3 regions of the Methylobacterium sp. NPDC080182 genome follow, and region 3 is predicted to be linked to each of the others. Evidence: predicted binding sites of a transcription regulator. Region 3 holds the regulator's gene; each other region holds the start of a gene.
What was found. The regulator LexA, encoded in region 3, represses DNA repair genes until DNA is damaged. The targets are predictions, from matches to a motif close to TGTTCNNNNTGTGTTCNG.
Positions count from the first base shown of each region.

Region 1 (3,271 bases), on a different contig from region 3:
ACCGGCCGGGATCAGGCTCGGATCGAGGCTGACCGTCGGCGCCTGCGCGATCGCGGTGATGAGGTCGTCGAGGCGGGCGCGGGTGCGCTGGCGGAAGGCGGTCGCGCGCGCGACCGCCTCGGCGCGCGTGGCCGCCCGTCCGATCTCGGCGAGCTCCGCCTCGAACATGGCGCGCCCGACCGGATCTCCGTAGGCCGGGAACACGCTGCGCACCGCGCGGACGAAGGTCAGGCCGACCTCGGTGACCTCGATGGCCGGATCCTTGCCGGTAGACAGCGCGATGTAGCGGCTCTTCAGGAGCTTGGGCAGGATCGTGTCGCGCGTCGCGGCCGTGCCCAGACCCTTCGGCTCGTTCGGGTTGGCGGGGTTCTCCAGGGCGCGCTTGGCGGCCGGATCGTCCACTTGGTCGATCAGCCGGCCCATCACCACCGGCAATTCGCCTCGGGTGATCCGCCGCGGCGGCTCGGTCTTCGCGGTGGTGATCTCCGCCGTCGCGGCGGAGGCGCCCTCGCCGTCGGTCACGAGCGGCAGGCGGGTGGCGGTGGCGTCCGCCTCGCGCTTGGTCTTGCCGGGCACGGCATCCGTTTCGAGCTCGGCCTCGCTGCCGTAGAGCGCGCGCCAGCCCGGCACGCGCACGACGCTGCCGGAGACGGCGAACCGCCTCACGCCCAGCGGTGTCGCGACATCCGCCGTGACGCTCGTGCGCGCGTCGACCCCGTCGGGCAGGTGCGCGGCGAGATAGGCCTTCGCCACGAGTTCCCACAAGCGGAACTGATCGGTGCTGAGACGGCCGCGCTCGGGCGCCTTGCGCAGGGGCACGATGGCGTGGTGCTCGCCCGGATCCGCGACGTAGTGGCCCTTCAGGCCGCGACGGATCAGCGGCGCAGCGTCGCGCGGAACGACTGTGCTCAGGTCGGTCAGGACGGTCGTGACGGCCGCGATGATCGCGGCGGCATCGCCGGCCTGGCCCTCGGGCAGGTGCTCCGACTCCGTGCGCGGGTAGCTGAGGTACCCCTGATCGTAGAGGTCCTGAGCGATGCCGGCCGTGTGCTGCGGGTCCCAGCCGAACCGCTTGGCGCAGCGTCGCGCCAGGGTGTCCTTCGAGAACAGCCGGGGCGGCGCGCGCCGGACATCCCTGTGCGCGACCGCCAGAGGGCCCGACCACGTCGCCGCGGCGGACCGGATCGTCTCAGCGACCGCCGCATCGAGGATCCGCTCCTTCGGGGCGTGCCAGAGGGTGATCTCCGCGCCTGCATGGGTCCTAAGGTGCAGCGCGACCTTGAAGAAGTCCTGCGGCACGAAGGACCGGATCCGCTCCTCCAGGTCCGCCAGGATGGCGAGGGTCGGCGTCTGGACGCCGCCGAAGCGCCAGGGCTCCCGGAAGGCGGGCGGGCGCAGGCGCAGCGAGATCGCCCGCGTGCCGTTCAGGCCGAGATGATAGTCCTCGTACTGCCTGCAGAGCGCCTCGAGATAGGCGGCGTAGTCGCGCTCACCCGAGTCGGAATCCTTGGCCAGGGCCGCGAAGGCGCGTCGGATCGAGACCTCGTCGAGCGCGCCGAGCTTGAGCCGGTCGACCCGGCCGTTCCAGCCGAGATGCTCGAGCACTTCCCACGCGATCATCGAGCCCTCGCGACCCGGATCCGTGGCGATGACCACGCGGTCCACGCCGCTCAGCGCCTGCCGGATCGCGGCGATCTTCGGTGCGTGCGACTGCCCGGACCGGTTCGTGCCGTAGCCGACCGGGATCGTGGGAAGGACGATCGGGAGGAGGTCGAAGCGCCAGGGCTTCCACTCGGGCCGGATGCTGCCCGGCTCCTCGGCCGACAGCAGGTGTCCCTCGGCGGCCACGCAGACCGTGCTCGGCGAGCGGAAGAAGCGCTGCAACTGGCGCATCGCCGAGGGCTTCTCGAAGAAGAACAGCGTGCGACCGGAGCTCGGAGATGACATGTTGCTGACCGCTCCGGCTGTCGCCGCGCCTGACCCAGGGTTCACATTTTGTTCCAAACGGGCTCGGGACGCAACTGGCGCCTTGAGAGGGGAAGCCGTGGGGAAGCCGGCGGCGTGTCGCCCTCCCCAGGCACACCGGCCGGCGCCGCGATGCTGGAGCGGCGCTCGTACCTGTGCGCCGGGCTCGCCCGCGGCGGCGACCCGGAATACCTCCGTGGCCGGATTCCCGCCTGTGGCTGGCGCGTCGCTGTCGACCCGCGCACCGTCCTCCGAAGGCTCCGGGCACGCGCTCGCGCGCTGAGGGTTGCCCGCCCCGGGTGTCTGCCGAGACCAGCAAGCCTTCAGCGGGCACGGCACCGAGCCCCGGTCGCCGGCCTAGCCGGCCGCGTGCGCCGAGCCGGGCTTGTTGCCGTGAATGAGGTCCCGACCCGCGTAGATGCCGCCCACGACCTGCAGATCGAGACGCTCCGCATCGCGGCGCCGGACCTCCGCCAGGATCGCGCTGGCCGCTTCCGGTTCGGCTCCGGTCGTCAGGAGCGCCTGCTCGCCGAGGAGCAGAGCCGACTCGACCGTCTCGCGGATCTGGTAGGCCACGCCCGCCTGGATCAGCTCGACCGCGTGTTCGCGATCCCGGGCGCGCGCCAGCACGGGCACCAGGGGGAACTCCGCCTTGGCGATCTCCGCGACGCGTCTGGCCATCGCGGTGTCGTCGACGCAGATCAGGATCGCCCGCGCCGTCGCGGCGCCGGCCGCGTGCAGAATGTCGAGGCGGGTGCCGTCACCGTAATAGACCTTGAAGCCGAATCCCTCGGCGAGACGGATGTTGCTCGGGTTCGTGTCGATGATCGAGACCGAGCAGCCCTGCGCGATGAGCGGCTGACTGGCGATCTGGCCGAAGCGGCCGAACCCGACGATCAGGGCGCTGCCCACGAGGTCCTCGGGCGCCTCGACGCCGTCGATGGACGGGACGGCCTTGGGACCGAGACGATCGAAGGCGACGACCATCAGCGGCGTGATCGCCATCGACAGGATGATGGTGGCTGTCAGGACGGCGTTGGTCGTGCCGTCGATGATGCCCGCGCTCGCGGCGGCCGCGTACAGCACGAAGGCGAACTCGCCGCCCTGCGCCATCAGGGCCGCGCGTTCCAGCGACTCGGCGTGCGAGGCGCGCAGCACCCGGGCCACGCCGTAGATGAGCAGACCCTTCACGGTCATGTAGGCGGCGACGCCCGCCAGGATCAGGCCGGCATTCGCGGCGATCACCGTCAGGTCGAGGGACATCCCGACCCCGAGGAAGAACAGGCCGAGCAGGATGCCGCGGAAC
Region 1 is NZ_JBNNWO010000017.1:170,143-173,413, forward strand. Features, by position in the region: gene ACQKQD_RS26850 (type IA DNA topoisomerase) at 1-1,947, opposite strand, end outside; gene ACQKQD_RS26855 (monovalent cation:proton antiporter-2 (CPA2) family protein) at 2,323-3,271, opposite strand, start outside.
Region 1: a site for LexA is predicted at 1,986-2,003, ahead of ACQKQD_RS26850 (type IA DNA topoisomerase). Genes of this name have one in related genera too.

Region 2 (3,271 bases), on a different contig from region 3:
AAGGGCGCCCCGGATTACTGGGCGGCCCGGGTCCATCCCGGCCGGATCATGTTCGAGGTCGACGGCGTTGCCGAGAACATCGCCAAGGAGGCGCTCCGCCTCGGCGCCGCGAAGCTCCCGATCCGCACGCGGGTCGTCCAGCGCATCGCCGACTGAACGGAGGATATCGTGAAGTCGACCCAGAGACTGTCTGATCTGAAGGCGCTGTCGCCGGATCAGCTGAATGACGAGCTGATCAACCTCAAGAAGGAGCAGTTCAACCTGCGCTTCCAGGGGGCCACCGGCCAGCTCGAGAACGTCGCCCGCGTCCGCGAGGTCCGTCGCGACATCGCCCGTGTCCGGACTCTGCAGCGTTCCAAGACGCTGCAGCAGGCCAAGGGCTGAGGCGGGTTTTAGGAGACAACCATGCCGAAGCGCATCCTGCAGGGCACCGTCGTCAGCGACAAGGGTGAGAAGACCATCGTGGTGAAGGTGGAGCGCCGCTTCACGCACCCGGTGATGAAGAAGACCGTGCGGCGGTCGAAGAACTACCACGCGCACGACGAGGGCAACGTCGCCAAGGTCGGGCAGACGGTGTTCATCGAGGAGTGCCGTCCGTTCTCCAAGACCAAGACCTGGAAGCTGGTCGAGGGCGAGGCCGCCCAGGCCGAGGCCGGCGAGGCCGCCTGATCCTGGGGGCCCGGCGGCTGCGGTCTCCGCGTCCGCCAGGATCCCGCCCGCGGCGTCGCGGGATGGTGCCCCCTCTGGGGTGACCATCCCGGGGATGCCCGGCGACCGGTACGACGAACGCCCGGACGCAATTCGACTCGCGAGAGCCGGATTCGTGCCGGGCGTCGTCGTTTTCGGCCACATGTCTGGCGGTTGGGTTCCGGTCGCGGGCGGGCCGAGCCTGCTGCGGGACCGCGGGCGGCGTCGCCATTGCGGCTGGCGGTCGTCCCGTCCGGCGCGTTGTGTCGGCGTTCGTACGGGTCCTTGCGGCCGATTACCGGATTGGATTGCTGTCGCGGTGCACCCGGGGCTCGAGCCGGGATTTCGTGACTTGCGTCCAGCAAAACGGCGCTCCGGCCTTGCTGGCTGAGAACAAAACGGGTACACAAAGGCGGTGGCGACGCGCGTTGTGAACTGCGTCCAACCCCTTCATAAGGAGCCCGCCAGATGGCCCAGCCCGCATTGAAAGTGGTCGACATGCCCCCGGTGGACAAGGACAAGTCCAAGGCGATCGACGCCGCCCTGTCTCAGATCGAGCGCGCCTTCGGCAAGGGCTCGATCATGCGGCTCGGCAAGAGCGACAAGGTCCAGGAGGTCGAGACCGTCTCGACCGGCTCGCTGGGCCTCGACATCGCGCTCGGCGTCGGCGGCCTACCCCGCGGCCGCGTGATCGAGATCTACGGTCCCGAATCGTCCGGCAAGACGACGCTGGCGCTCCACACGATCGCGGAGGCCCAAAAGAAGGGCGGCGTCTGCGCCTTCGTGGATGCCGAGCACGCTCTGGACCCGGTCTACGCCCGCAAGCTCGGCGTGAACCTCGACGACCTGCTGATCTCCCAGCCCGATACGGGTGAGCAGGCGCTCGAGATCACCGACACGCTGGTGCGCTCGGGCGCCATCGACGTGCTGGTGGTCGATTCGGTGGCCGCGCTGACCCCGCGGGCCGAGATCGAGGGCGAGATGGGCGAGAGCCAGCCGGGCCTCCAGGCCCGCCTGATGAGCCAGGCCCTGCGCAAGCTGACCGGCTCGATCTCGCGCTCGAACTGCATGGTCATCTTCATCAACCAGATCCGGATGAAGATCGGCGTCATGTACGGCAGCCCCGAGACGACCACGGGCGGCAACGCCCTCAAGTTCTACGCCTCGGTGCGCCTCGATATCCGCCGCATCTCGACGCTCAAGGACCGCGACGAGGCGATCGGCAACCAGGTCCGCGTCAAGGTGGTGAAGAACAAGGTCGCGCCGCCCTTCAAGCAGGTCGAGTTCGACATCATGTTCGGCGAGGGCGTGTCGAAGGTCGGCGAGCTGATCGACCTCGGCGTGAAGGCCGGGATCGTCGAGAAGTCGGGCGCCTGGTTCTCGTACAACAGCCAGCGCCTCGGCCAGGGCCGCGAGAACTCGAAGGGCTTCCTGCGCGACAACCCGAAGATCGCGGCCGAGATCGAGGGCTCGATCCGGCAGAATTCCGGTCTGGTCGCCGAGAAGATCCTTGAGAACGCCGCGCCGACGGCGGACGATCTCGACGAGGGCGAGGCCTAGGCCGCGCCGCCGCGCGCCGGCGACGGCGCGCGGTGGACCTGCGACTTTCGAAGATGCGCGGCCCCGGAGTCTCTCCGGGGCCGCTCTTCGTTGAGCGACGGTGACCGGACGCGTGGGGCCGGTCAGTCCGCCATCGTCTTCTTCACGGTCTCGACGAGCTGCTTCAGGCTGAAGGGCTTGGGCAGGAAGTTGAAGGTCTCACCCTCGGGCAGGTTCTTGCGGAACGCGTCCTCGGCGTAGCCGGACACGAAGATGACCTTCAGGTCGGGCTGATGCTTGCGCACCTCCCGCAGGAGCGTCGGGCCGTCCATCTCGGGCATGACCACGTCGGAGACGACGAGATCGATGGTCTGCGCGCCCTCGCGGACGATCGCCAGGGCCTCGAGGCCCGAGGCCGCCTCCAGCACCGTGTAGCCGCGGGCCGAGAGCGCCCGGCTATTGACCGCCCGCACCGGGTCCTCGTCCTCGACGAGCAGGATGGTCCCCTGCCCCGTATGATCGGCGGCGGGCTTGCGCGGCGCCGGCTTGTCGACCTTGGCGGGCGGCGTCTCCCCTTTCGGCACAGCGGCGTCGCCGCCCGCGGCCGGCGCGGTGACCGGCTTGGCGTCCGACCCGGAATCGGGATGGGCGGTGGTGGAAGCCGGCGCGAGCGGCTCCGCGCGCGGCAGTGCCGGCTCGGCCGCCGCGACCGGCACCTCCTCGGGCTCCGCCACGGGCACGTGACGCGGCAGGTAGATGCGGAAGGCCGTGCCCTCCCCGACCTTCGACTGCACGTCGATGGTGCCGCCGGACTGCTTGACGATGCCGAACACCGTCGAGAGCCCGAGGCCGGTGCCCTTGCCGATCTCCTTGGTGGTGAAGAACGGCTCGAAGATCTTCTCCATCAGCTCGGGCGGGATGCCCTGGCCGGTGTCGCGCACCTCGATCAGCACGTGGTCGCCCGCCGGCGCCCCGCCGCGCCCCTCCGCACCGGCGGCCGCCCCCGGATCGGAGACGTTCTCGGTGCGGATCATCAGCTTGCCGC
Region 2 is NZ_JBNNWO010000016.1:180,941-184,211, reverse strand. Features, by position in the region: gene rplP (50S ribosomal protein L16) at 1-156, shown strand, start outside; gene rpmC (50S ribosomal protein L29) at 169-384, shown strand; gene rpsQ (30S ribosomal protein S17) at 406-669, shown strand; gene recA (recombinase RecA) at 1,186-2,247, shown strand; gene ACQKQD_RS25950 (ATP-binding protein) at 2,370-3,271, opposite strand, start outside.
Region 2: a site for LexA is predicted at 1,077-1,094, ahead of recA (recombinase RecA). Genes of this name have one in related genera too.

Region 3 (3,271 bases):
GGCTGCTCGTGCGCCCGGGGGCCGGGCGGATCGGGCGGCTCGTCGGGACCGGCCTGTCGGCGATCACCGGGACCCTGGCCACGACCCTGGTGGCACAGGTCGCGACGGCCCCCTTCGCCACCTACCACTTCCAGACGGTCCAGCCCTTCGGCCTCGTCGGCAACGCCCTGACCCTGCCGCTCGTCTCCCTGGTGGTGATGCCCGCCGCGGTGATCGGCTGCCTCGCCTATCCCTTCGCCCTCGACCGGCCGGTCTGGTGGCTGATGGGGCAGGCGGTGGCCGGGATGCTGGCGATCTCGGACTGGATCGCCGGGTTCGAGCGGGCGGTCCTGGTGCTGCCGGCCTTCGGCGCCGGGGCGCTGGCCCTGCTGACCGCCGGCCTACTGCTGGGGACGCTGCCGGCCTCGCGCCTGCGCTGGCTCGCCGTGCCGCCGGTCCTGCTCGGGCTCGTCCTCGCGGCCCGGCCCGACCACTACGACCTCTACGTCGACCGGCAGGGCGCGGGGGCCGCGGTGCGGGGCCCGGACGGGCGGCTCGCGGCCCTCGGCAGCCCTTCGGGCTTCGTCCTCGAGCAGTGGCTGAAGGCGGACGGCGACGGGCGGCGGCCCGCGGCGCTGATCGTCCGGTCGGGCAGCGGGCGCTGCGACCGGCTCGGCTGCACCGCCCGGCTGCCGGACGGGCGGGCGGTCGCCCTGGTCCGGGACCGGCGGGCCTTCCCGGAGGATTGCGCCCGCGCCGCGGTGCTGATCACGGGCCTCGCGGCGCCGCCCACCTGCACGGGGCCGCTGGTGATCGACCGGCGCGTCCTCGCCGCCCGCGGGGCCGTGGCCCTCCGGACCGACGGCGACGGCTTCGCCGCGCGCTACGCCCGGGACGACGGCCGCGCCGTGCCCTGGCAGCCAGCCGCCGGGCGCGGGCCGGGACCGCCGCGGCCGGTCACCGCAGAGCCGGGCGACCGCCCCGCGGAGGACGGGGTCGCCGCGACGCCGGAGGCCGACGCCGCGCCGGGCGGAGACCTCGCCCCCGGCGACGCGCCGGCCGAGCCGCTTCAGTAGCGGCGGACGAGGCTCACGAGGCGGCCCTGGATCCGGACCCGGTCGGGCCCGAGCACGCGGGTCTCGTAGGCCGGGTTGGCGGCCTCGAGGGCGATCGACGAGCCGCGGCGGCGCAGGCGCTTGAGCGTGGCCTCCTCGTCGTCGATCAGCGCCACGATGATGTCGCCGGTATTGGCCGTCTCCTGCTTGCGGATGACCACGAGGTCGCCGTCCAGGATGCCCGCCTCGACCATCGAGTCGCCGCGCACCTCGAGGGCGTAGTGCTCGCCGCCGGCCACGAAGTCCGGCGACAGGGTGATGGCGTGGCTCTGGTTCTGGATCGCCGAGACGGGCGTACCGGCCGCGATCCGGCCCATGACCGGGATCGAGATGGCGCGGCCGGACTCGTCGATCATCCGCGTGCTCGCCGGGGCCGACGGCTGCTTGGACTTACCGCCCTCGACCACGCTCGGCGTGAAGCGGCGCGGCTCGGCGGGGGCCTGAGCCGCCGGAGCGGCCTGGGTCAGGCTCTCGGGGATCCGGATCACCTCGATGGCGCGCGCCCGATTCGGGAGGCGCCGGAGGAAGCCGCGCTCCTCGAGCGCCGTGATCAGCCGGTGGATGCCGGATTTCGACTTGAGATCGAGGGCATCTTTCATCTCGTCGAACGACGGCGGGACACCGCATTCCTGCATCCGGCTCTGGATGAATCGCAGGAGGTCCAGCTGCTTGCGCGTGAGCATCGACGGGGGACTCGCGGCTTGGCGGACCGCCACGTGACGGTCTCCGAAACAAATCACGAACAGGTTAAACGTTCCGCAAGTGTTCCGCAAGAGCGGCACCGCTCGGCCCGGCGCGCCGCGGGCGCGCCCGCGGGAGTAAGGTCGAGAAACGCATTGACGGCGCAAGCGGAGCCGTTTCAATGCATCGCGGCGCCCCGCCGGGAAGGCGGCGGATCCGGGGTGCGGGCTGGGACCCTCTTGGAATGACGAGGATGCGACGACCCGCAGCTCTGCTGCCCCTCGGCCTCGCCGCCCTCGGCCTCGCCGGCTGCACCACCGGATTCTCCTACATCTCGCGGAACTACGTGGCGCTCACTCCCCAGGTCGTCACGATCGGCTGCAAGGAGCCCTACGAGGTCTACGACAACCGGCAGCTGCGCCGGATGCTGATCGTGTCCAACGCACTGCGCGAGTATACCGGCTGCAACCTGAGCGAGGTCCGGATCGATCCGGAGCCGGGCGCCACCCGGGTGAAGCGCTTCCGCACCGCCGCCCGGGCCTATCTCGACGAGACCGTGCGCGAGGATTGCCGGATCACCGGCGAGACCGTGTTCGATCCGCTGAAGACCGAGTTCGCCTACGCCTGCGACGCGCCGATCGAGAAGCGCGGCACCGTGGTCCCCCGCCTGCCGGGCCGCAATCCGGGCCTCGGCGTGCGCTGACCGGCCGGCGGCGCGTCCTCAGGCGCCCGGCTTCGGGAAGGTCCGCTCCGCGGCGTCGCCGGCGGCGGCCAGCAGGGCGCGGGCGAAGGCCCGGGCCTCCGTCCGGTCGAGCACGATCGCGGCGGTGACCGGCGCACCGCCGAGGTCGGCGATGGCGAGTTCCAGGCGCACCCCGTCGGGCACGGCGCTCGCCTGAAGGCTCCAGCCGGAGCCCCGGTCCGTGCTCTCCGCCATCGTGTTCCTCCCGCATGCCCGGCACGGCGCCGCGCGCCCACCGGAACGGCCAGGCCCGGGACCGCTCCCGGAGCCACGCTCCGGTCTTCCCTGCCTCGCCTGTCCGCGTTCCTCAAGGCCACAGGCCGCGCAGGGGTGAAGATGCGCGCCGTCGCGGATGCCGGCGGCCGCATCGCGGCGACACGGGGCGGCACGGGGCTGCGCCCGCGCCGCGGCGCGGGCGAGGGCAGGGGCGGCCGGGATGGGGGCCGGCTTCGGGGCGATTGACGCGAGGCCGCCGATGATGTCTCCCGCGGGCTCCGATCAGGTGGAGTTCGAACATGCAAGAGATCTGGTTCCGCACGGGCGAGGCCACGGTGCTGGCGGCCGAGGGCCAGTACACCGACGCCATGCCGGAGGTGCTGATCGGCTCGGTGCGCGGCCCGGTCGGTCAGGCCTTCGCGTCGATGATGGGGCAGGTCCAGGGCCACACGCGGATGTTCGTGGTGCGCGACCTCAACCAGCTCGTGCGCCCGGCCACGATGATGACCACCAAGGTCACGATCCACACGGCCGAGTA
Region 3 is NZ_JBNNWO010000003.1:300,418-303,688, forward strand. Features, by position in the region: gene ACQKQD_RS07470 (ComEC/Rec2 family competence protein) at 1-1,055, shown strand, start outside; gene lexA (transcriptional repressor LexA) at 1,049-1,777, opposite strand; gene ACQKQD_RS07480 (hypothetical protein) at 2,029-2,478, shown strand; gene ACQKQD_RS07485 (hypothetical protein) at 2,497-2,712, opposite strand; gene fae (formaldehyde-activating enzyme) at 3,033-3,271, shown strand, end outside.